DNA from 4 places in the Halomonas sp. MMH1-48 genome. Region 4 is predicted to be linked to each of the others. Evidence: predicted binding sites of a transcription regulator. Region 4 holds the regulator's gene; each other region holds the start of a gene.

Region 1 (5,667 bases), on a different contig from region 4:
CGCTCTTTGGCGATGTCGCTGATGGAGCGTGGCATTCGTGTGAACGCCGTGGCCCCCGGTCCCATCTGGACGCCGCTGATACCCGCGAGCTTCGAGGACGATAAAGTGGCGGAATTTGGCAACCAAGTGCCGATGAAGCGCCCGGGCCAACCCAGCGAAATCGGCCCGGCGTACGTCTACTTGGCCAGCGAAGAGTCGTCGTATATGAGCGGCCAAACCATGCACTTGAACGGCGGCGTAATTCTCAATACCTGAGTAGCATTCCGGGGCGGCGTAGCCGCCCCAGCTACTCACCACTCACCTTTTTCCACTCACTCACTTTCATCCCGCCAGATTTTTCACCAGCACCTTGGACTTACGGGCGTGGTTGTAGGCCTCGCGTTTGAGGGGCGGCAGGTCGTCCAGGCTGGCGGCGCGGAAGCCGCGCTCGACGAACCAGTGGGCCGTATGCGTAGTGAGCACGAACATGTCGGAAAGCCCCCGCTGACGGGCGCGTCGTTCAAGGGCTTCGACTAGGCGCTCGCCGCGCTCGCCGCCCCGGTAGTTGCCGTGAACGGCCACACAGGCTAACTCACCCACGGTGGTGTCGGGGAAGACGTGCAGCGCCGCACAGCCGATCACCATACCGTCGCGTTCGATCACCATGTAATCGTCGATCTCGTGCTCCAGCCGCTCGCGGGAACGCGCGACCAGCATGCCACGCCGCTCTAACGGCTCCAGTAACTCGAGCAGACCTGCCACGTCGTTTAGGGTGGCGGGGCGAAGCTGCTCGTAGCGATGCTGGGTGATCATGGTGCCCACGCCGTCGCGGGTGAACAGCTCGCCCAGCAGCGCATCGTGGTTACGCCAGGAAAGTAGGTGGGTGCGCGCCACCCCTTCACGGGCAGCGGTGCAGGCAGCGTTGAGATGGCGTGCCAGCTCGCTGCCGGGCACGGCCTGCTGCAAGCGCGGTTCGGCTTCGAAAGGTGAAAGCTGGCGTAGAAGCGCGCCCTGCTCGTCCTCCAGACCGTCCGACTCGCCCAGCAGAATCAGCTTGTCTGCCTTGAGCGCCACGGCGGCGTGCTGGGCCACTTCAGAGGCGTCCAGATCGAACACTTCTCCAGTGCTGGAGAACCCCAGCGGCGGTAGCAGCACCAGCGAGCCTTTATCCAGCAGCCCTTCGATGGCGCTGGCGCGCACCCGGCGCACTTCGCCGCTATGGTCGAAGTCTACGCCTTCACGCACGCCCAGCGGCTTGGCGGTGACGAGGTTACCGGAAATCACGCTAAGCTCGACACCGTGCAGCGGCGTGCTGGGCAGGCCCAGCGAGAGCCGCGCTTCCAACCAGAGCCGCTGGTGAGCGGCCACCTGCTCCACATGAGCCATCACGGCGCGGTCGGCGACCCAGCGGCCATCGATGCGGGTAGGCTCGACACCGGCGGCCGTCAGCGCCTCGTGCACCTGGGGGCGAATGCCAAACACCACCACCAAGCGCACGCCCAAGGTGTGCAGCAGCGCCAAATCCTGAATGAGCTGCTCCCCTCGGCCAGACGCCATGGCTTCGCCTTCGATCAAGATGACAAAGGTTCGCCCCCGATGGGCATTGATGTACGGGGAGGCGTTACGAAACCAATCTACGAAGGGGAAACGAGTGTCCAAGGGCCGCTCTCCGGCAGCAGGTGAATGAAAGTGACGCTAGTTACTTTAACAGAGCACCAAAAACAGCGGCACCTTCTATTGCAACGATCTGATAAGAAGATCATCTGCAAAGAAGGTGCCGCTGTAGGTCAAACAGTGTCGTCTTGGCGTGCCGAACGTTTAACCAAACATGCCTTTGAACATGAAGAAGAACAGAATGGCCAAGCCCGCGCCAGCCGGCAGCGTGATCAACCAGGACATGGCAATGGTGCCAATCACGCGCAGGTTCAACGCCGCCATCCCGCGCGCCAAGCCGACGCCGAGAATGGCCCCAACCAAGGTGTGGGTCGTCGAAATCGGCAGGCCGGTACCCGAGGCGAGCACGACCGTGGTGGCCGCTGCCAGCGTCGCCGCAAAACCGCGGCTCGGGGTCAGTTCGGTAATGCCGGTACCGACCGTGGCGATCACTTTATGGCCGTAGGTCACCAAACCCACGACGATACCGCCGCCCCCCAACACCAATACCCACCAGGGCACCAGCGCGGACGCTTCGATTTCACCACCGGTTTGCACCACGCTGATGACCGCTGCCAGCGGCCCCACGGCGTTGGCCACGTCGTTAGAGCCGTGGGCAAACGCCATGGCGCAGGCGGTAAAGATCATCAGCACGCCAAACGCGCGCTCAACGTTGGCGTAGCCAAAGTGGTCGTTGGCGCTCTTTTCGAACTTGATACGGCGAAGCATCAGCATGCCGATGCCCATGATGACCAAGCCGATCATGATCGATAGCAGCAGGCTCTGGTTGAAGGTGAGATCGAGCCCCACGTGGGAGAGACCTTTGGTCAAGGTCACCATGGCAACGATGAACCCTACCAAGAACACGTAGCCCGGCACGTAGCGCTTGGCGGCCGTGAACGGGTTATTGTTCTCGAAGATCAGGTGGTGCACCGATTTGAACAGCACGAAGCCGATGGTACCGGCCAGCAGCGGGGAAACGACCCAGCTGGCAGCAATCGTGGTCACCGCGCTCCAATCGACGGTAGACGCCCCCAGACCGGCGACCGCAAAGCCTACGATCGCACCGACGATGGAGTGCGTGGTGGAGACGGGCCAACCTTTCACCGAGGCCACCAGCAGCCACGTACCGGCGGCCAACAGCGCCGCCAACATGCCGTACACCAAAAGTTGCGGGTCTTCTTGCAGCAGTTCGGGGTCGATGATCCCTTTACGGATGGTGTTGGTCACCTCGCCACCCGCCAGCCACGCGCCCAGGAACTCGAAGATCACCGCAATGATGATCGCCTGTTTGATGGTGATCGCTTTCGACCCCACCGAAGTGCCCATGGCGTTGGCCACGTCGTTGGCCCCCACGCCCCAGGCCATGAAGAAGCCGAACAAACAGGCCAGAATGATGAAGATGTCACCGTGCTGAGCAATAATCTGCATGAGTATCCCTTAGCGTGCGGTCAAAATCTGCAGGCGGCTGCCCACGCGCTCTGCGCGGTCAGAGACTTCACCGACCCACTCGATGATCTTGTAGAGAAAGATCACGTCCACCGGCGGCAGTTGGCTCTCCAACTCGAACAGTTGACGACGGATCGCCACCTGCTGGCTGTCGGCCTGATGTTCGAGGGTGTGGAGTTCGCGGATCATGTTCTGCATGACGTCGGAAACATTGCGACCAAAGCCGGACTCCAGCAGGTCTTTCAACTCTTCCAATGCTTGGCGCGCTTGGGCCACACACGCCACACTGGTACGCATGTAGTCACGCATCGGCTCGGCCAACACGTCGGGCACGCGCATTTTACGGCCCAGCATGATGCCGGTAATGTCGCGGACTTTGTTGGCGATCTTGTCCTGCACACTGATCAGATCGAGCAGGTCAGAGCGCGAAACGGGCAGGAACATGGTGTTGGGCAAGTTCAGCCGCAGCTCTGTCTTCAGGGTGTCGGCGTCGTGCTCTAAGCGCGTCACGTTCTCGCGCAGTTCTGCCGCCGTATCCCAATCACCGGTCAACGTGGCCTCGAAGAACGGGAGCAGTTGATCGGCACATTCATTGGCCTTGACGATGTGGGCCAGCAGCGGCTGGAATGGCGAGCGGCCAAACATCGCGGAAAAAGGGTTGGAGGTTACCATATAGCCTTTAGCCTGTTTTCGGGGAGCCTGGAAATGGCGGGCGCCAGTATAAAGAGTGCGCCCGCCGCCGTCATGAAAAGTTCATAATGTCATCAAAAATTAACCAAAATGTCACAATATCGAGGTGGCGATTGTCATGAAAGAGTCAACCAAAACGCCAGCTCCTACGGAAGTGGAGCTCAAGCTGGCCCTGCCCAGCGGTCAGTCGGGTGCGCTGTGCCATCATCCGTTACTGGTCGCGACGCCACCGCAACAGCAGCAGCTCGCCAACACCTACTTCGATACCCCCACAGGCGACTTGGCCGCCGCACGGGTGGCGGTGCGCCTTCGCACCATTGATCAGCAAGTGCTGCAAACCGTCAAAACGGCCGGCCAGGGCGGTGGCGGACTCTCCAGCCGACAGGAGTGGGAGTGGCAAGTTCCCTCCGCCGCTCTCGACCAGGCGGCGCTGGCAGAGCTGCCTCCGTTTCAAGGGGCGCTTGGCGATTGCATCGCAGCGCTGCGCCCGACGCTCAGCACCGATTTCACCCGGAAAAGCTGGCAGTTAGTGTGGCAAGACAGCGACATCGAACTGGTGCTGGACGAAGGAGAGATCGTCTGCGGCAGCGCGCGAGCGCCGATTCGCGAAGTGGAGCTGGAACTGAAAGCCGGTGCCCCGGCAGCGCTCTGGACGCTCGCCGTCGAGTTGGCGAGCCAAATAGCGCTGCGCCCCTCCGATACCAGCAAGGCAGCGCGGGGCAATGCCCTAGGCCACCAGCACTGGCCGCTGCCCGCCGCCAAGCGCCCTGCCGAGTGGCTGCACCGCGCCACCGTCGCGCTGGACGCCTATCATGATAGCGGCGACGCTGCGCATCTAAACGCCGCACGTCAGGCGCTGGATACGTTGGCCCAGCACCCCCAGCTCGATAGTGCAGCGCGCAGCGAGGCAGAAGCACTGCCCAACGCGCTGAATGCCCAAGGCATGCCGTCGACGACCTACGGCGTTGCTGCGTTAAATCTGGCCCGTCGCTTGGCCCACGAAACCGCGCTACGCTAACCACACTGCCCGATTGATGAAGCCGACTTCAGGATGATGCAATGAGCTTTCCCCTTACGCCCGGTGCCGACGGACTTCGCGCCCGGCTGTTTCACATTATTTTCGAATCCGATACGCCGGGGGCCAAGGCGTTCGACATTGCGCTCATCGTCGCCATCCTGCTGAGCGTGACGGTGATCTTGCTGGGCAGTATCGAGATCTATGCCGAACGTTACGGGCAGCTCTTCTTCTACGTAGAGTGGGCCTTTACGCTACTGTTCAGCCTGGAGCTGCTGGTCCGTCTTTACTGTTTGGAGCGCCCGACGGTCTACCTCAAGAGCTTTTATGGCATCGTCGATGTCGTGGCCATCATTCCCACTTGGCTGGTGCTGCTGGTGCCGGGCGCCCATGGGCTGGTGATCGTGCGAATTCTGCGCGTGCTGCGGATTTTTCGCATTTTACGGCTGATGGAATTCGTCGGCGAAGGTCGCCTACTGCTGGATGCGCTCAAACGCAGTCTGCGCCAGATTCTGCTCTTTTTTAGCAGCATTCTCATGGTCGTCACGCTGTTTGCCGCGCTGATGTACACCATCGAATCGCCCGAGGCGGGCTTTACCAGCATTCCCATGTCGATCTACTGGGCCATCGTGAGCATGACCACGGTGGGCTATGGTGACATCGTGCCCGCCACCCCCCTAGGGAAAGCCATCACCGTCATCCTGATGCTGATTGGCTACTCGATCATCGCCGTGCCCACCGGCGTGTTCTCGGCCCAAGTCATTCGTTCGATTCGTGAAGACCGCTACTCGGAAGAGGCCTGTCCTGGCTGCGGCCACGACCGTCATGAAAAGCGCGCCCGCTACTGCCTACGCTGCGGCACTTGGCTGGATGAAGATAGC
Region 2 (5,667 bases), on a different contig from region 4:
CGACCGCAGGGCAATCGCGATGATGCCCGCCAGTACGCCGGGGCCTAGAATGGTGACCAGCAGCATGGCCCAAATCAGCGAGTTGATCGAGCGCGAAGAGACGATGATCGTCAGCGCCACGCTGCGTACGAGAGGATGCGGCGTGGTATTGCGGGCGGCCAAAAACGCGACGGGAAATGCCATCATGATCCCCAGCGCAGTGCCCAAGGTAGCGATGTTGATCGTGTCCCACATGGGCTGCCAGAGCTGGCTAGCATACTCCCAGCGCGGCGGCACCATACGACTGATCAAGTCGCTGCCCTGGCGGCCCGCGTCCTCTACGAACACCCACATGGTGTTGTCGGAGATCACTTTCCAGCAGAGTAAGAACAGGCTAATGCCCGCCAGCCAAGCGACGTACCGCAGCCACTGGGCGCGGCTGGTGCGCCGCTGCCACTGCGGCACGCCTTGAGAAGAAGTGGTTACCGGCATGGAGGATTCCTCTTGCCTTTCAGATTGGATAAAGGGATAGCCCACACGCCTAACGCCATGCTACTGCGTCCAACGACGCACATGGCTAGAGGCATATTCGCTCATGAGTACGATGGCGATGATGATCAGCAGGATGGCGGCCGAGGTGCCGTACTCGTAGCGGCTAAGCGACGTATTGAGTGTCGCGCCAATCCCCCCGGCACCGACGATGCCAATCACCGACGACTCGCGGAAGTTGATATCCAGCCGGTACATTGAGAGCCCGATCAAGCGCGGCATCACCTGCGGCTGTACGGCGTGGTTCATGGTTTGCCACCAGCTGGCACCGGTGGCGCGCACGGCTTCTACCTGTTTCCAGTCGAGGTCTTCGATATCTTCCGCCAGCAGCTTGGCCATGAAGCCGATGGTGGCAAAGGCCAAGGTGAGCATGCCTGCAAAAGGACCAAAGCCGAACATCACCACGAACAGGATGGCAATGATGACCTCCTGAAAGGTGCGCGAAATCGCGATAATTGCCCGACACACCGCATACACCGGTAACGGCGCAATATTTTTGGCCGCGCCTAAGCCGACGGGAATGGCGAGTAGAACGCCGATCACCGTCGAGGTCAGCGTCATGGTGAGGCTTTCCAGCAGGCCTGCCAGAATGTCGCTTTGACGGCTGACGAAATCGGGCTGCAAAAACGCGCCGAGGAAGTTCAACGCGCGCCCGGCCCCTTCCGCCACCCGCGCCCAATTCACTTCCACCGAAGCGAGCGCCAGTACAAGGTAGACCACTCCCCCCAGCACCAACGCCCAACGCAGGCGGCGGCTCTCGATCAGCGGCAGCCGCCGCCATTGGCCCTGCCGGGCCGCCTGCTGGCGGGCTCGCGTGTCTATCGTGCTCATTGAGCGCCTCCACTCGCCAAGCGGCCCTGTTGCGGTGTTTGAGGCGCGCTGGCCGAGGGTGACGGCGCGGTACGCGGTGTCACCTTCTGGTGCTCTTCTTCGTCGTCATCGGCAGGCTCTGGTGTGGTGTCCCACTCCTCTTCACCGTAAATGGTGGTCAGCATCTCGCTGGTCAGCTCGCTCGGCTTGCCGTCGAAGACGATCTGCCCGGCACGCAGCCCAACGATACGGTCGGCAAACTGCTGGGCCAACGCTACGTCATGAATGTTGATGATAGCGGCCAGCTCGCGCTCGGCGCACAATTCACGAATCAAACGCATGATTTGGCGGGAAGTTTTCGGGTCTAGACTGGCTGTGGGCTCATCCACCAACAGCAGTTTGGGGCTTTGCAACAGCGCCCGGGCGATGCCCACCCGCTGACGCTGGCCGCCGGAGAGGGCATCGGCGCGTTTATCGATCGCGTGGGGCAAGCCAACGCGCTCCAGCAGTCGAAACGCTTCTGCCACGGCCTCCTGGGGATAGCGGCGCAAGAAACTACGCCAGAACCCCACATACCCCAATTGGCCCGACAGGACGTTTTCCATCACGCTCAGGCGGTCCACCAGCGCATACTCCTGGAAGATCATCCCCATGGCGCGGCGAGCGTGGCGCAGACGGCTACCCGAGAGTGTCGTCAGCTCCACATCGTCTAATCGAATGCTGCCTTGCGAGGGTTCTACTAGTCGGTTCACGCAGCGAATCAGAGTGCTCTTTCCCGCGCCAGATGGGCCAATCAGCGCCATGACCTGCCCTTTGGGCAGCGACAGCTGAATATCGGTCAGCGCGCGATCGCCGGTTGGGTAGCGTTTGCCAACGCCGGTGAGTGTCAACATGGGAAGTGCCTCAGTGTCTGATACTCAAGTGCTTATATGAATAAGGGCTTATGTCATTAGCTACATAGCGGCTCGGCCAGAAGGTCGCCCTCCTGGCCGAGAAAACGCACGGAATGACGGATCGATCAATCGCAGTCGTACGTCACGCCGTTGGCATCGGCGATGGTACGGATCACGGACCAGTTCTCTTGGTAGGTGATCGGAATGAACTGTGCTTCACCGGAGTTGGCAAACTCGGCTTCCAGCGGTGTGCCTTCCCAGTCGTAGCTAAAGAATGCATCCTGAATCTGCTCGGCAAGTTCAGGGTTCAGATTGTGCGCCAGACCGTAGGCCGTCGTGGGGAAGGTTTCAGAGGTATAGATGACGTTGTAATCATCTTCGCTCACCACGTCGCGCGACAGCATGCGTTTGGCGACGGAGTTGGCAATGGCGGCCGCGTCGTAATCTTTGTTCACGACGCCTAGGATGGAGTTGTCGTGAGAGCCCGAAAAGGCGGTTTCGAAGTCTTCACCCGCTTCCAGGCCGTACTCGGAGCGCAGCAGCGCGGAGGGAGCGCGAAAACCGGAGTTGGACGTTTCGGAGGTAAACGCCAGCTGACGACCGGCCAAGTCTTCCACCGACTCAATGCCACTATCGGGGTAGGTGATGATTTCCATCTCGTAGCCGAAGCTACCGTCTTCTGCCGCCATCATGGCAAAGGGACGGAAGCCACCACAGTTGACCGCCACCGGCACACCGCCAGTGTTGAAGCCCGCCACGTGCAAGCGTCCTGCGCGCAGGGCTTCCTGCTGGGCAGCGTTGGACTGCACGGGGAAGAACTGGACGTTTTTACCGGTAGCGTCGCTCAGATGGTCCAGAAAATCGGCCCAAACATCGGCATAAACGGCGGGATCTTCCACCGGCGTATAAGCAAAGACCAGCGTATCGGGATCGACCCACTGCGACTCGTCGCTGGGCACGTCGGCGATCATGTCGCCGTCGCTGTCCGTGTAGCGTGAAGAGAGGTCAGCCGAGGCAGACACCGCTGCCAGTGAAAAAGCGCCTACGACAGCGGCGCTCAACAGCGTACGAGAGAAAGAGACAGAGTGCATGTGCATGGCATCACCTAAGCGAGTTATGAAGTGTTCATGCCATAGTGGCGGGCCAATATGACAGCAGTGGGACACTCCCGTGACGCTTGGGTGACGACGACATGACGACCTACTGGGCTTCTCCGGTGCAGCAGCCCCGCCGCTCGACGAACAGACTGTTGCCCGCGATTTTTTTGGCCTGATGCTTTAGCTCTGATAGCTGCGCGGCGATATCCAGCGCCTTGCAGGGCGCTGGGTCAGTAATTGGCTTGACCGCAATCGAGACGCTGACAAAGGGGAAGAACGTCACGCCCCCTTGTCGGCTTTCAATGGAAATTCCCCCCTGCAGCCGATCACTCTCCTCATAAAACCCCGGCGCCAGCACTTCGAAAGAGTGGAGAATTTGCTCGCAGACGTTTTGCCAGTGCTCTAACGGCAGCAGCATCATGAAATCGTCGCCACCGATATGCCCAATAAAGCCCCCCGCGCTCTCCACTTGAGCCTGGAGCAGCCGTGAGAGCGAAATGATCACGTGGTCACCGCGAGCATAGCCATAGGCATCGTTGAACGCTTTGAAGTTGTCCAGATCGACGTATGCCGCCGCGAACCCACGCTCTTCGGATAAATACGCCGCCAGGGTTTCGTTGATCAAAATATTGCCGGGCAGCCCGGTAAGAGGGTTGGCATGGCGCGCTTGACGCACTTGAATCGCGGTAATCTCCCGCAGCAGATCGACGATATTGCCCATGCCCAGGTAGTGACCGTCACCGCCGACGATGACGAAATATTCCTGTTCGATATCGCGGCTGTCGGTGAGCTGTTGACTCAGGGCCTCTAAAGAGAGCTCTGCGTCCGCAACGATCATTTTAGGATCGGCGATATCTAACACGCGACGTTTGGCATACAGCGCGTGGCCGTACTGATTGGCAAACAGCGTCAAAAAAGCGTTGCGGCGGACCACTGCCACAGGGACCCTCTCTTCCACCACCGCCACGCAGCGCAGCTTAGGGTCTTCGCGAAAGCGTTCAGCCAGCGCGGGCACTAAACAACTTGCCGGGACGCTCTCGATGGGACGCAAGATGGAGTGCGCCGTGCGTCCCGCCGGGCCTTTGAGCTGGGTGGTGGCGGGCAATAGCGTATTAAGCTGCATGGGTGGCTGAGGGCTCGGTCGAGCAAAATAGAACCCTTGCAGCAGTGCCAGCCCGCGATCGAGTTCCCATAGGCAGAGATGCTCGGCCGCCGTTTCGACCCCCTCGGCAATGAGCTGGCAATCGAGGCTGCGGGCGACATCCAAAATCGAGCGCAGAAACTCGCGCTTGGCGGGTTCCTGATCGATCCCAGAAATAAAATGACGGTCAAGCTTGACGAAATCGGGCCGTAGCTCCGACCAGTGGCGAAGACTCGAGTGACCAGCCCCCAAATCGTCCAATGCCACCTGAAACCCCATGTCGCGGTAGTGATCTACCGCTTGGCGCATCAGCTCGTAGTCGTGAATCGGCACATGCTCGGTCAGCTCGATGACTACCCGCTCGGGTGGCAAGCCGCTCTCTTGGATAAAACTGAGCGTCAGCCCTTCACGAAAATCCCGCTCCACAATGGTCAGCGGCATGACATTGAGAAACAGCAGTCCCGGCAGGTCGAGCTCGGCAAAGCGGCGTATGGCAAGACGCCGGCAAAGCAGGTCCAGCTCGACCAGCAATCCCGCCTGGGTCGCCACATCGAATAACCGCAGCGGAGAGTGAAGCGGAGACGTTTTTGGCCCGCGAATCAGCGCTTCATAGCCGTAAATAGCCTGCTGATTGGCGTCCACGATCGGTTGGAACAGCACGTGCAGCTCTTCTGCCGCAATAATGTGATTTAGCCACTGCGCTTCTTGTGCGGTCATATGCCTGCTGCCCTATCAAACGTCGACTATCCCTATGATTCGTAACGCTCCATGAGGAAGGTACTAGGGCAGCAAGGGTGCGTCATTGTGATGACATTTGTATGACAACCAGCGGTTCTTTACGTGTCGGTAGGGATCGCCGGCGGTGGAAACACTGCCTCGCCACCGCTGGCATCGAGCTGGCGAATGTCCGTTGGCTTGCCCTGCTCATCCAGGCTCACCAAACCAATGCCACTGGCGTTCCACAGTCGCTCTCCGGCGCTGGCTTGGTCAGGGTCGCGGGGGTAGATGCTAAGCTTACGCCGCTTGGTGAACCAGTTCAGCGGCGACAGCGGTGCGTAGAGCCAGCGGTTCAAGCGGTCAAAGGTATTCAGCAGCTGCTTGGGAAAGGTATTTTTCACTCCGCTGGAGGTGATCTGCCATAGCTGGGGAGCGCGCTTCTGACGGCGCACGACGATGTCGTAGGCAAAGGAGTAGTGCA
Region 3 (5,667 bases), on a different contig from region 4:
GATGGCGGTTTGATGGGCTCCAAGCCTTACTGCGCTTCGGGTAAATACATCGATAAGATGTCTGATCACTGTCAGCACTGTCGCTACTCGCCCAAACAGATGACCGGCCCCAAAGCCTGCCCTTTCAACAGTCTTTACTGGCACTTTTTGGAAACCAATGCGGAACGGCTCAACCGTAATCCACGAATGAAGCTCATTTATGGCTCGTTAGGACGCATGAAAGAGGAGAAGCGCGAGGCCATTCGCCAGCAGGCCGAGCAATTCCTTGCCAAACTGCCAACCAGTAAAGGCTACGGCCAACCGGCGCATACGAAGGGCTATGCCTCTGCTGCCCAACACGCTTCCTCTACATCTAACTCGGAGAACCGCTCATGAGCCGTTTCGCAGCGCTGGATGCCCAGGCTCCGGTCACGCTCTACCATGACGGGGACTGCCCCTTTTGCCGAGTGGAAGTCGCTTGGCTCGCCAAACACCGCCATCGGTCTCGCGTTCGGCTGGTCGATATTCAGAGCAGCGAGTTCAAGCCAGACGAGGTCGGTCGCAGTTTCGACGCCATGATGGGCCAACTGCATTTGCAAGATCAAGAAGGGAGGTGGTTCATCGGGATGGACGCCAGCCGGGCCCTCTATGCGGTGTTGGGCTACCGGCGGCTGGTAAAGCTATCTTACTTACCGGGCCTGCGCAGCATGATGGATGCAGGCTACCGTTTCTTTGCCCGTCGCCGTATTCGGCTGGGGCGATGGTGGGAAAAACGACAGGGTAAAACCGTCAGCTAATACAGCGGCTGGATCAAAAGACGAGCGGCATACGCGAGGTCAGCGGCGCACTATAATGAGCGTCGCGGCCAATCACCTCATCTTGAGGCACGTGCTGCACTAAGTAGGCGCGATGGATACCCGCACGCTTGAGCTCTAGATAAACGTCATCCAGTGAGCGAAACAGCATCGGTTTACCGCGCTGCATCAACATGTGGCGCTCACCTTCTACATCTTCAAGCTCGACTTGGTAAAAACGACTACCCGAATGGGTAATCACACGGATTTCAAAATTGTCGTGATTCACGACGAACTGTTTCAGCGCTTTCAGTTCCATGGTTCCCTCCTGTTATTGGTCATCGTCATGGAACACAGCATGAAGCGGCTCCATGACAATCATATTACCTTGGCACTAACTGCCTAAGACGGCAATAACAGGGAAGAGTTCCTGTCTCAATCGTCAACTAACGGTCGACTTATTGATACTCGGAGGGGTCGATTGCTTTGCCCAGCGAGTTACGATCGATCCAGTTCCCACCTTTGGTCTCTTTATAGCGAAACACCACTTTGTCGCCTACAACGACGGGGAGTTCAGCATCTTCGGTTTGGTAGCTGTACTTCTCCCCCTCCACCACCAAAAAGTAGCGATAGAGATCGGGCATGCCCAGCCACTCTTTGAAAGGGCCTTCGCGCTCTAGCGACTGGAGTTCACCACGGCCTTCCAGTTTCGGAAGACGTTTGCGGTTACCGCGCCTAAAACCACCTGCCATTTGTTACTCCTGTCTCTCTATCTGCTCGAGGCGAACTACTCATGAGGGTGCGCATTATACGTTCTCCCCCATGACGCTCAAGTTAATCGCCAAACGCCTCGCCATAGCTATCGGGCGCCAAATCCTCGAAGCGCGTGTATTTACCAATGAAAGCCATGTGAACGGTGCCAATCGGCCCGTTACGCTGCTTACCGATGATGAGCTCCGCAATGCCCTGATTATCTGGGTTGTCCGGGTTATACACCTCATCCCGGTAAACGAAGGCAATGACGTCCGCATCCTGCTCGATCGCGCCCGACTCCCTCAAATCCGACATCACGGGGCGCTTGTTGGGGCGCTGTTCGAGCGAGCGGTTAAGCTGCGAAAGCGCCACGACCGGGCAGTTGAACTCCTTTGCCAAACCTTTCAGAGAGCGTGAGATCTCAGAGATTTCCCCCGTGCGGTTTTCGGAAAAGCCAGGGATCTGCATCAACTGAAGATAGTCGATCATGATCAGCGCCATGTTGCCGTGCTCACGCACGATACGGCGCAGTCGCGAGCGCATCTCATTGGGCGAGAGCGCGGCGGTATCATCGATGAACAGCTGTTTGTCTTTGAGAAGGTTGACAGCCGATGTGAGCCTTGGCCAATCCTCATCTTCCAGCTGGCCCGAGCGAACGCGCGTCTGGTCGATGCGCCCCAGTGAAGAGAGCATACGCAGCATCAGCGACTCTGCGGGCATCTCCATGGAGAACACCATGACCGGCTTGTCGCTAGAGATGACCGCATGCTCGACCAAGTTCATGGCGAATGTCGTCTTACCCATCGATGGACGCCCAGCGATGATCACCAAGTCGGAGGGCTGCAGACCCGAGGTCATCTCGTCCAGATCGCGGAAACCGGTGGAGAGACCAGTCATCTCGCCTTTGAGGTTGAATAGCTCATCAATGCGGTCGACCGCTTTGGTGAGCAGATCGCTCATACCGATAGGTCCACCGGTTTTGGGGCGCTCTTCGGCAATTTGAAACACCAGCCGCTCGGCTTCGTTCAACAGCTCATCGGCGGGTCGTCCCTGCGGTGAGAACGCCCCTTCGGCGATTTGGTTGGCGGCACGAATCAGCTTGCGCAGCGTGGCGCGTTCGCGAACGATATCCGCGTAGGCGCGTATGTTGCTGGCCGAGGGCGTATTGCGGGCAAGCTCCGCCAGAAACCCTAGCCCGCCGACGGTATCCAACTGGTCCCGCGCTTCCAGCGCTTCGGACAGCGTGACCACATCGAGCGGCTGCCCTGATTCCGCCAAGTGAATCATCACGTTGAACACCAAACGGTGCTCATAGCGATAGAAATCGTCGGCGACCAAGCGCTCGGACACGTTATCCCAGGCTTGATTGTCTAGCATGAGCCCGCCTAACACCGACTGCTCCGCCTCTAGCGAGTGCGGCGGCAGCTTTAGCGCCGCCGTTTCCTGATCAGCAGAGGGCTGGTCCTGCATAGCGAGCTCCTTAAATGTAACGCGTTGCCAACGGCGCTTATCTTAGCCGGGCAGCTTCCTTCACACCACTGGCCGAATCACACTCGTCAGCGGTTCATAAAAGACAAAGGGCGCGGGAGATCCCGCGCCCTTTGAGGCGTTAGCGTTGGCGAGCGAGATTACTCGGCGACAACGACCACGCGTACAACGGCGTCCACTTCTGCATGCAGGTGGAGGTCGATGTCGTATTCGCCCGTTTGGCGAATCGGGCCCTGCGGCATACGCACTTCGCTCTTGGCAACTTCGATGCCAGCAGAGGAGATGGCGTCGGCCAGGTCACGCGGACCGATAGAGCCGAACAGCTTGCCTTCGTCACCGGCTTTGGACACCAACGACAGTTCGATGTCGTTGAGCTGCTCAGCGCGTGCTTGGGCTTCGGCTTTACGCTCAGCGGCTTGTGCTTCGAGCTCGGCACGCTGCGCTTCGAACGCTTCTACGTTCTCTTTGGTGGCCGGTACGGCTAAACCGTAGGGTACCAAGTAGTTACGACCATAACCGGGCTTGACAGTGACTTTGTCACCCAGGCCGCCCAGCTTACCAATGTTGTCGAGCAGAATGACTTCCATCTCGTAAACCTCTTGTCAATTGCTGCGGGCAAGGCGTGCGCGAACGTTCGCGAATGTATCGATCAGCCCCAACAGCAGCACAATGAGAATCGTGGGCCAGGTCGTGATCAGCAGCACATAGAATGCTACCAGCCACAGCCCGTTCATCCCCTTTATTCCAATAAACCCGTGCACTAACGCAATACCGGCGATCAGCAGCGGAATCCAACTCAGCATGGCCAGCGCCTGCGCTCCCAGCACCATGCCTGCCACCCCAAGCCCCACTAAGATAGCGAGCTCCTTGGGTGTCAAACGCAAGGCATGAAACTCATCACGAAAGCCACCTGGGTTATAAAGCCCAGCCTGCCAGCTGCGTGCTAGCGCCAAACATGCGATGGCCGCTAACAGCACAACCAACCCCGTGACGCCGCCAATGACCATGGCGGCCAGAGTCGTCGTATCGATGCCTTGGTTGGCAAACTCCGTGAGCATGCGGTCGATCTCTTGCGAGCTCTCGCGCAGCTGCTCCAGCATGAGTTCGGTGCCACCCGGGGGGCTGAAGATGCCAAGCTGAACCATGACCGCGGCCGCTAAGGTGCCAACGATCAAAGCTTCGCTCCAGCGCATCCTTTCGCGCAATATGACCGCCATTAGCGAGACGAGTAGTACGCTCGCCAGCGGAATCACATCGCCCTGCGCCCACCAGAAACCAGCTGGTAATGCCGCAGCGATAATCACCGGAAGCGCGGGAGCAAAGCCCTTGCGCAAGGTCACTAACGCTGCGATGGCCGCACCCAACCAAAACAGCCAGGGCACTAACGCTGCTAGCGCTGCCCCGCCTGCGGCATAGGGCGTGCCACGCATCAGCCATCTTGCGAGTGCCAGCATCACGTCAAACGCTTACTGGTGGCTATCGGAGTAGGGCAGCAGTGCCAGGTAGCGTGAACGCTTGATAGCGGTCGCCAGCTGACGCTGATAGCGTGCTTTGGTGCCGGTGATGCGGCTCGGAACGATCTTGCCGGTTTCGGTGATGTAAGCCTTCAGCGTGTCGAGATCTTTGTAGTCGATCTGCTTGACGCCTTCAGCGGTGAAGCGGCAAAACTTACGGCGACGGAAAAAACGTGCCATGGACTAGCTCCTTAAAACGTGCGGTGGATAAAATCAGGCAGTTTCTTCAGCTTCAGCGCGCGGTTTTTCTTCGCGACGCGGACGCTTCTCTTCTGCCGGCTTCATCATCGGAGACGCTTCGGTGATCGCTTCTTTGCAGCGAACGACCAGGCTGCGGATGATGGCGTCGTTGAAACGGAAGATGTTCTCGATCTCTTCGAGAGTCTCACCGGTGCACTCGACGTTCATCAGCACGTAGTGGGCTTTGTGGATCTTGTTGATCGGGTAAGCCAGGTGACGACGGCCCCAATCTTCCAGGCGATGCACAGTACCAGCGTTTTCGGTAACGATGCTGGTGTAGCGCTCGACCATAGCCGGCACTTGCTCGCTCTGATCCGGGTGGACCATAAACACGATTTCGTAATGACGCATGGAATCTCCTTGCGGTTTGGCAGCTTCCGATGCGCGCTGGGGCAGATGCCTCAACGGCGACAGGGAAGCAAGGAGTTAACTGAAATGCCCTTTCTAGGCCGCGAACAGCCGAGATAGCGCATCAAGCAGAACTGTTAATCGTACGGATGAGTTATCCATACGAACGCCCGCTTATGAATAAACGGGCGCAAGCATTCTAGTGGGCTGGCCGCTAACTTGCAAGCTGCCGCTGGCGAACGGCTTCGAACAGGCAGATACCGGTGGCCACCGAGACGTTCAAGCTCGACACTTGCCCGGCCATGGGCAGCTTGGCGAGATTATCGCAGGCTTCCCGGGTCAACCGGCGCATGCCCTTGCCTTCGGCGCCCATCACCAGTGCAGTAGGACCCGTCATGTCGATCTCGAACACGCTGGTCTCTGCTTCACCGGCAGTACCGGTAATCCAGACACCCGCATCTTTGAGCTTGGCCAACGTGCGCGATAGATTCGTGACCTGATAGACCGGCACGACTTCCGCCGCCCCACAGGCCACCTTTCTGACCGTGGCG
Region 4 (5,667 bases):
TTTTTGATACCCGGCGCCGTCGCAGGAGCAGTGCTCATGTGGGACGGGCATTATCGCGGCACACAGGATGTAGTGAATCCTTGACGTCGCGTCAGTGGGAGGCATAGACACAAAAAACCCCGCCTAGGCGGGGTTTTAGGGATATAGCGCTGAGCTTACCAACGGATACCGTCACCTTCGTCGCGGTTCAGCTCATTGGCGTCATAGCCCGTTTTGCGGGTGGCTGTATCGGTTGAGTCGTTGGCGCTGCTAGACGTAGAGTAATCCAGCGTGTCACCTTCGTCATGGATCAGGTCACTAGTAGAGTACTGGGCCGGACCTGACGTATTGTGCGAGCTTGGCTCGATAATATCGTGACCTGCAGAACGGTCTTTATTCAATTCAATGGACGTGTGGGCAAAGGCCATTGGACTTGCAACCAAACCGAATGCAACGCTTAGAACAGCCGTCTTTTTCGCTAACTCGTTAAATAACATCGCTACGTACTCCTTTAACGTGGAGCCAGTCGGCGTAGGCCAGAACCAGAACACATGAGCGCCTACGACTAATGGCTAACTTAACACCTAGTTAGTGCACACAAGATGCCAAATTACATAGAAAATAAAAAATTATTTTATAAACATGTATTTATACAAATTACATTGTGCGCAATATAATGCAGCAACGTAAAAAATACCTCAAATATATTGTGCAATAATGACACATGCGCCGTGTACGTGGCGCAGAATGACTCACCTTAAGAAAGATTCCGCAGACTTTCATGCAGGCTCGTTCTAAAGAAAACCTTACATACCCTCTGCATATGCCGCAGGCACAAAAAATTAGACCCCGCAGGGCGGGGTCTTGGTCACTCTTACTTGTCAACGATACTGACGTCTGGCTTCCTATCCTTTTGCGGGGTGCCAACCTTGGTATATCCCCTGACCAGCGTATTGATCGTTATCTGATTCTTTCCATGAATCTTTGAGCATCCTTGCTATAGGACATCCTTGCCCCTTAAATGCTCACTCCTAAGCGTAAGAGTTTTTAACAGCTTTGCAAATAAATGTTACAACTTACATGCCGCTATTTTCTTCCGGAAGCTCTTCGGTGCTGTCGTATGTCGCATCCGAGTCATCGCTCATGGAATTCGGCTCCATATCGCTGGCGTTATCGCCTTCGTCATGGGTTAAATCTTGGTTGCCATGATCAGATGTCATTCCAGTATTGCTGGATTGAGATTCTACCGGCTGCTCATCTGGAGAAATATTGTCGGCCGGGTCAGCAGGCTCTTGGGCAAAAGCCAATGGGCTTGCTACCAAACCAAACGTTACACCTAAAATACCAGCTTTCTTGAGTAGTTCCTTGGACATCATATTCCGCCTCCTCGATCGCTGTGAAATACCGCTTTAGTAAGGAAGAGCGACTTCATGTCTTACCAGTTCCTGCGGTAATCTTCCTTACCAGAATTTTTGCATCCGACATGCCAAAATTTCAAAAAAATAGAAAAATACATGTAAATACAATAGTTTATAAAAAAATAAAGCCATGCCAAAATAGCTTCAGCCGCGATTTCATAGCGAGTTAATTGGCTACATATGGCACATGCGCGGTGTTTGACCATGCTTACATGCCAATATGACACACTTGTACATAGATTATGCAAATCGACGAATGAGGAAGGATTGAGTGTACGAGGTGAGGCCGGTGAAACGAGTGGCCGAGCGGCGTTTTTAATCGTTGACCACCCGAGTGGCCGGGAATACGCAACGGAACAGTGCCCCTTCACCGGGCAACGACTCCACTTGGAGCTGCGCATCGTGGCGCAGGAGAACGTGTTTTACAATGGCCAGGCCCAGCCCAGTGCCACCGGTGGCGGTGCTGCGGCCCTTATCGACGCGGTAGAAGCGTTCGGTGAGACGCGGGATATGGACCGGATCGATCCCTTCACCGTCGTCGTCCACTTCGATGCAGGCACTGCCATTGGGCAGAGCCGCCCAGCGGAGCGTGATTTGACTTCCCTCCGGCGTATAGCGCACTGCGTTGAATGCCAAGTTGGAGATCGCACTGCGCAGCTCCTGCTCACTGCCGATTAGGCGCGCTTCGCAATCGAGTACGATCTGCACGCTGTGTTGCTGGTGAGACAGCGCCAGCGCATCGCGGCGAATACTCTCCAGCATCGGCCCGACGGCAAGCGGCTGGTGATCTTCTCCCCCTCGATCGATTTCGAGCCTAGAGAGCAGTAGCAGGTCGTTGACCAAGTTCTGCATGCGCTTGGTCTGCTCCTCCATTTGACCGATGCCTTTGCCCAAACGGGGCGGCAGCAGCTCTTTCAAATCGCCATAGGTTTCCAAGTAACCCGACAGCACGGTCAGCGGTGTGCGCAGCTCGTGAGACACGTTGGCTACGAAGTCACGGCGCATCTGTTCGAGGCGATGCAAGCGCGTAATGTCCCGGGCCATGACCAAGCGCTCGTCATCACCATAGAGCGTGATTTGATACTGCAGAATACGCCGCTCATCGATGGGTGAGGTGAGTGTTAGCGGCTCGCCATACTCCCGGGCATTGAAGTAGCTAATGAAGCGTGGGTCGCGCAGCAAGTTGGTAATATGCTGCCCGCGGTCATGGGCGGTTTGCAGGCCCAACATCTCGGTAGCCGCGCTGTTCCACCACTCTAAATCACCATGCCGATCCAGCATCACGACGCTATCACGCATCGCTTCCGAGGATTCCTGAATACGCGCAAGGGTCGCCCGCAGGCGGCTTTGCGTGATGCGTTGGCTCTTTTGATAGCGGTAGAGACGATCGAAAAGCTCACCCCAAAGCCCCGTTGCCGCGGGCGGCTCATCGTGAGGGTGAAGCGTCAGCCATTGGAACAGCGCCTTTAATTGGCGCAAGTGATAAATCAAACAGAATAAGAGGCCAGCGGCGAGCCCCACACCGGGATACCCCACCAGCCACCCCAGGCACATGCCCAATAGCGCCAGCCAGGTAATGCGCCACCATTCACGGCTCCACAGGCGCACGACTACACCCGAGCAGAGAAACGATACCCAGTGCCCCGCACTGTTTGAATCAAATTCTGGTGCGCCTCCCCTAGCGCCTTACGCAACCGGCGAATGTGCACGTCCACCGTGCGCTCCTCTACGTACACGTTGCCGCCCCACACCTGATCGAGAAGCTGGCTACGGGTATAGGCACGCTCTTGGTGGGTCATGAAAAACTGCAGTAATCGATACTCGGTAGGGCCCATCTCTAGCGCCTTGCCATGCGCGCTAACACGATGGCTCACCGGGTCTAACAGCAGCCCATTGATTTCGATGGGATCTTCCACGCCGCGCGGGGTCGCCCGACGCAGAACGGCTTTCAGGCGCGCTACCAGCTCACGGGGCGAAAACGGCTTGGTGATGTAATCGTCGGCGCCCGCTTCCAGACCTTGGATCTTATTATCCTCTTCGCCCTTGGCGGTCAGCATGATGATCGGCAGTTCCGCAGTAGCCTCTTCGCGCTTGAGACGGCGTGCCAATTCGATGCCGCTGGTGCCAGGCATCATCCAGTCCAGCAGCAGCAGGTCGGGCTGATGATCTACGACCATCGCGTGGGCATCCTGGGCGTTATCCGCTTCAAGCACGCGATAGTCAGCCATTTCCAGCGCCACAGCGATCATCTCGCGAATGGGCGCCTCATCATCGACGATCAGTACGGTCTTGGCGGTCATTCCAGGGCCTCACGGTGTGCTAAGAAAGCTCATGTATGCGAAAACGGTTCAATGACATGTCTGTGACGATAACACCATGACTTAATGACAATTCTATGACACCCAGCAATATTAGCCAGCCACGGGCCACTCGCTTAGAGCAATGCCGGCAAAGACCAAGAGCCCCGACCAGTGATTATTCAAAAACGCTTGGAAACAGCGATCACGCTCCCGGTGAACGATCAAACGCTGTTGATGGGCAAAGGTTACCGCCATTCCGACCACACCGAGCCAGAAGAAACCGCCCAGGCTCGCCATCAGCCCCACCCAAATCAACAACGCTAGGGTGGCAAGCTGCAGCAAGCCAATGATGAGACGGTCGGCACTGCCAAACAGCACCGCCGTGGATTTGATGCCGATCTTCAGGTCGTCATCGCGATCGACCATGGCGTACTGGGTATCGTAGGCCACTGTCCATAGCACGTTAGCGCTGAACAGTAGCCACGCCACGAGTGGCACCTCGCCGAGCACGGCGCCAAACGCCATCGGAATCGCCCAGGAGAACGCCGCCCCCAGGACCACTTGGGGAAAGTGGGTATAGCGCTTCATGAAAGGATAAATGAACGCTAGCAGCACACCGCCGAAGGAGAGCAGCACGGTAAACCAATTGGTCAACAGGACCAACACGAAGGCCGCCGCCACCAGCGCCACGAACAGCAGCTGCGCCTCGGTTTCACTAATACGGCCGGTGGCCAGCGGCCGCTGCCGGGTGCGCTTTACATGGCCATCGAAGTGGCGGTCGGCGTAGTCGTTCACCACGCAGCCTGCCGCGCGCATTACGTACACCCCGGCAATGAAGATCAGCAGTACATCGCGGCCCGGCACCCCGTCCGAGGCGATCCACAGCGCCCATAGCGTTGGCCACATCAACAGCCAAGTACCTATCGGCCGGTCCAAGCGCATTAGCTGTAGGAAATCGGTCAGGCGGGCCCACCCGGTTGGGCGCAACAGAGAACGGTCCATGCTCATGCTTACCTCGTCGAAAAAGTCGCTGCGTTAGCCTAGCGCGACGGCAGGCTCAGTGCATCTGTCATGGTGGATAAAAAGTACTCCTGCACCAGCAACGACAGCCCGCCGTGCTCAAAGACGGAGCGCCGCCCCCAAAGGCTACTGGCCGACGATCCCAGCGTCAGCCGGTTGAATGGCGGCGCGGCCGACGTTACTTCCAGCGGCCCGCGCACCAAATCAGGCTTCTGGAATAGCCAGCTGCCTAGCGAACGCTCACCTAAGTTGCCCAACCCTTTGCCCTGCAGGTGGTGAAGCGATGCCACCGAACGCGCCACGACCCACGGCGTTTCATCGATACACAGCGCCACCTCACGCAGCCACGCATAGCGGCGGTGTGCAATGCCCAGGGCAAGGGCTTCATCGCGCTGGGGCAGGCCGATGGTCTGGCGCAACACGCGCACCCGAAATGCGCCCGGCTTACCGGCGGCCATCAGGCGGGCGGTCAACGAATCCGTGGAGGCGACCCACTGCCACCAAGGCGCGCTCATGGCTGGCCGAGCAGCGGCCACCGGCAGCCACTGAGGAAAGAGTGAAAACTCGGGGGCGGTCACCTAGGCCTCCAGGGCAGTCAATTGAGAGTGAGCTAGTGTAACATGGTGGTTTATAGGCTTTTGTTCCACCGACGTCAGGGGACGGTATGCCCAACTCACACACGACCTCTTCCACGCCCTCTCCTCACTCAACTGCTCTGGCGATCGTCGGAACCGGCATGGCAGGCGTGGGGCTAGCGCGTACCCTGCGACGCCAGGGAGATACACGCACTATCACGCTGATCAGTGCAGACAGCGGCGATGACTACAGCAAGCCCCTGCTTTCCACCGGCTTTGCCAAACGCCTCGGCCCTGACAAGCTCGCCCAGCGCGATGCCAGTGCACTGGCAGACGAACTCAATGCCGAGGTCATTACCCACACCCAAGTGACGC

What was found. Region 4 encodes PhoB, which activates phosphate uptake and scavenging genes when phosphate is short. Its sites were predicted from a motif close to TGTCATANNNNTGTCANA; they were not measured.
Region 1: a site for PhoB is predicted at 3,841-3,858, ahead of MHM37_RS02160 (CYTH domain-containing protein). Genes of this name have one in related genera too.
Region 2: a site for PhoB is predicted at 3,379-3,396, ahead of phnD (phosphate/phosphite/phosphonate ABC transporter substrate-binding protein). Genes of this name have one in related genera too.
Region 3: a site for PhoB is predicted at 1,144-1,161, ahead of MHM37_RS15200 (DUF6482 family protein). Genes of this name have one in related genera too.

Annotation. Positions count from the first base shown of each region.
Region 1 covers NZ_JAKRFL010000002.1:9,458-15,124, forward strand. Annotated here, with positions in the region: gene MHM37_RS02140 (SDR family oxidoreductase) at 1-255, shown strand, start outside; gene argA (amino-acid N-acetyltransferase) at 322-1,638, opposite strand; gene MHM37_RS02150 (inorganic phosphate transporter) at 1,798-3,063, opposite strand; gene MHM37_RS02155 (TIGR00153 family protein) at 3,073-3,753, opposite strand; gene MHM37_RS02160 (CYTH domain-containing protein) at 3,890-4,789, shown strand; gene MHM37_RS02165 (ion transporter) at 4,831-5,667, shown strand, end outside.
Region 2 covers NZ_JAKRFL010000012.1:21,791-27,457, reverse strand. Annotated here, with positions in the region: gene phnE (phosphonate ABC transporter, permease protein PhnE) at 1-471, opposite strand, end outside; gene phnE (phosphonate ABC transporter, permease protein PhnE) at 532-1,359, opposite strand; gene phnC (phosphonate ABC transporter ATP-binding protein) at 1,356-2,231, opposite strand; gene phnD (phosphate/phosphite/phosphonate ABC transporter substrate-binding protein) at 2,357-3,322, opposite strand; gene MHM37_RS11705 (bifunctional diguanylate cyclase/phosphodiesterase) at 3,432-5,186, opposite strand; gene MHM37_RS11700 (alkaline phosphatase D family protein) at 5,306-5,667, opposite strand, start outside.
Region 3 covers NZ_JAKRFL010000022.1:22,880-28,546, forward strand. Annotated here, with positions in the region: gene MHM37_RS15190 (cryptochrome/photolyase family protein) at 1-375, shown strand, start outside; gene MHM37_RS15195 (DUF393 domain-containing protein) at 372-776, shown strand; gene MHM37_RS15200 (DUF6482 family protein) at 790-1,092, opposite strand; gene MHM37_RS15205 (hypothetical protein) at 1,232-1,525, opposite strand; gene dnaB (replicative DNA helicase) at 1,608-2,996, opposite strand; gene rplI (50S ribosomal protein L9) at 3,155-3,601, opposite strand; gene MHM37_RS15220 (hypothetical protein) at 3,617-4,468, opposite strand; gene rpsR (30S ribosomal protein S18) at 4,481-4,708, opposite strand; gene rpsF (30S ribosomal protein S6) at 4,742-5,119, opposite strand; gene rlmB (23S rRNA (guanosine(2251)-2'-O)-methyltransferase RlmB) at 5,331-5,667, opposite strand, start outside.
Region 4 covers NZ_JAKRFL010000004.1:37,530-43,196, reverse strand. Annotated here, with positions in the region: gene cysZ (sulfate transporter CysZ) at 1-84, shown strand, start outside; gene MHM37_RS05270 (hypothetical protein) at 156-476, opposite strand; gene MHM37_RS05265 (hypothetical protein) at 1,056-1,355, opposite strand; gene phoR (phosphate regulon sensor histidine kinase PhoR) at 1,713-3,005, opposite strand; gene phoB (phosphate regulon transcriptional regulator PhoB) at 3,008-3,697, opposite strand; gene ubiA (4-hydroxybenzoate octaprenyltransferase) at 3,809-4,699, opposite strand; gene MHM37_RS05245 (chorismate lyase) at 4,738-5,295, opposite strand; gene MHM37_RS05240 (FAD-dependent oxidoreductase) at 5,382-5,667, shown strand, end outside.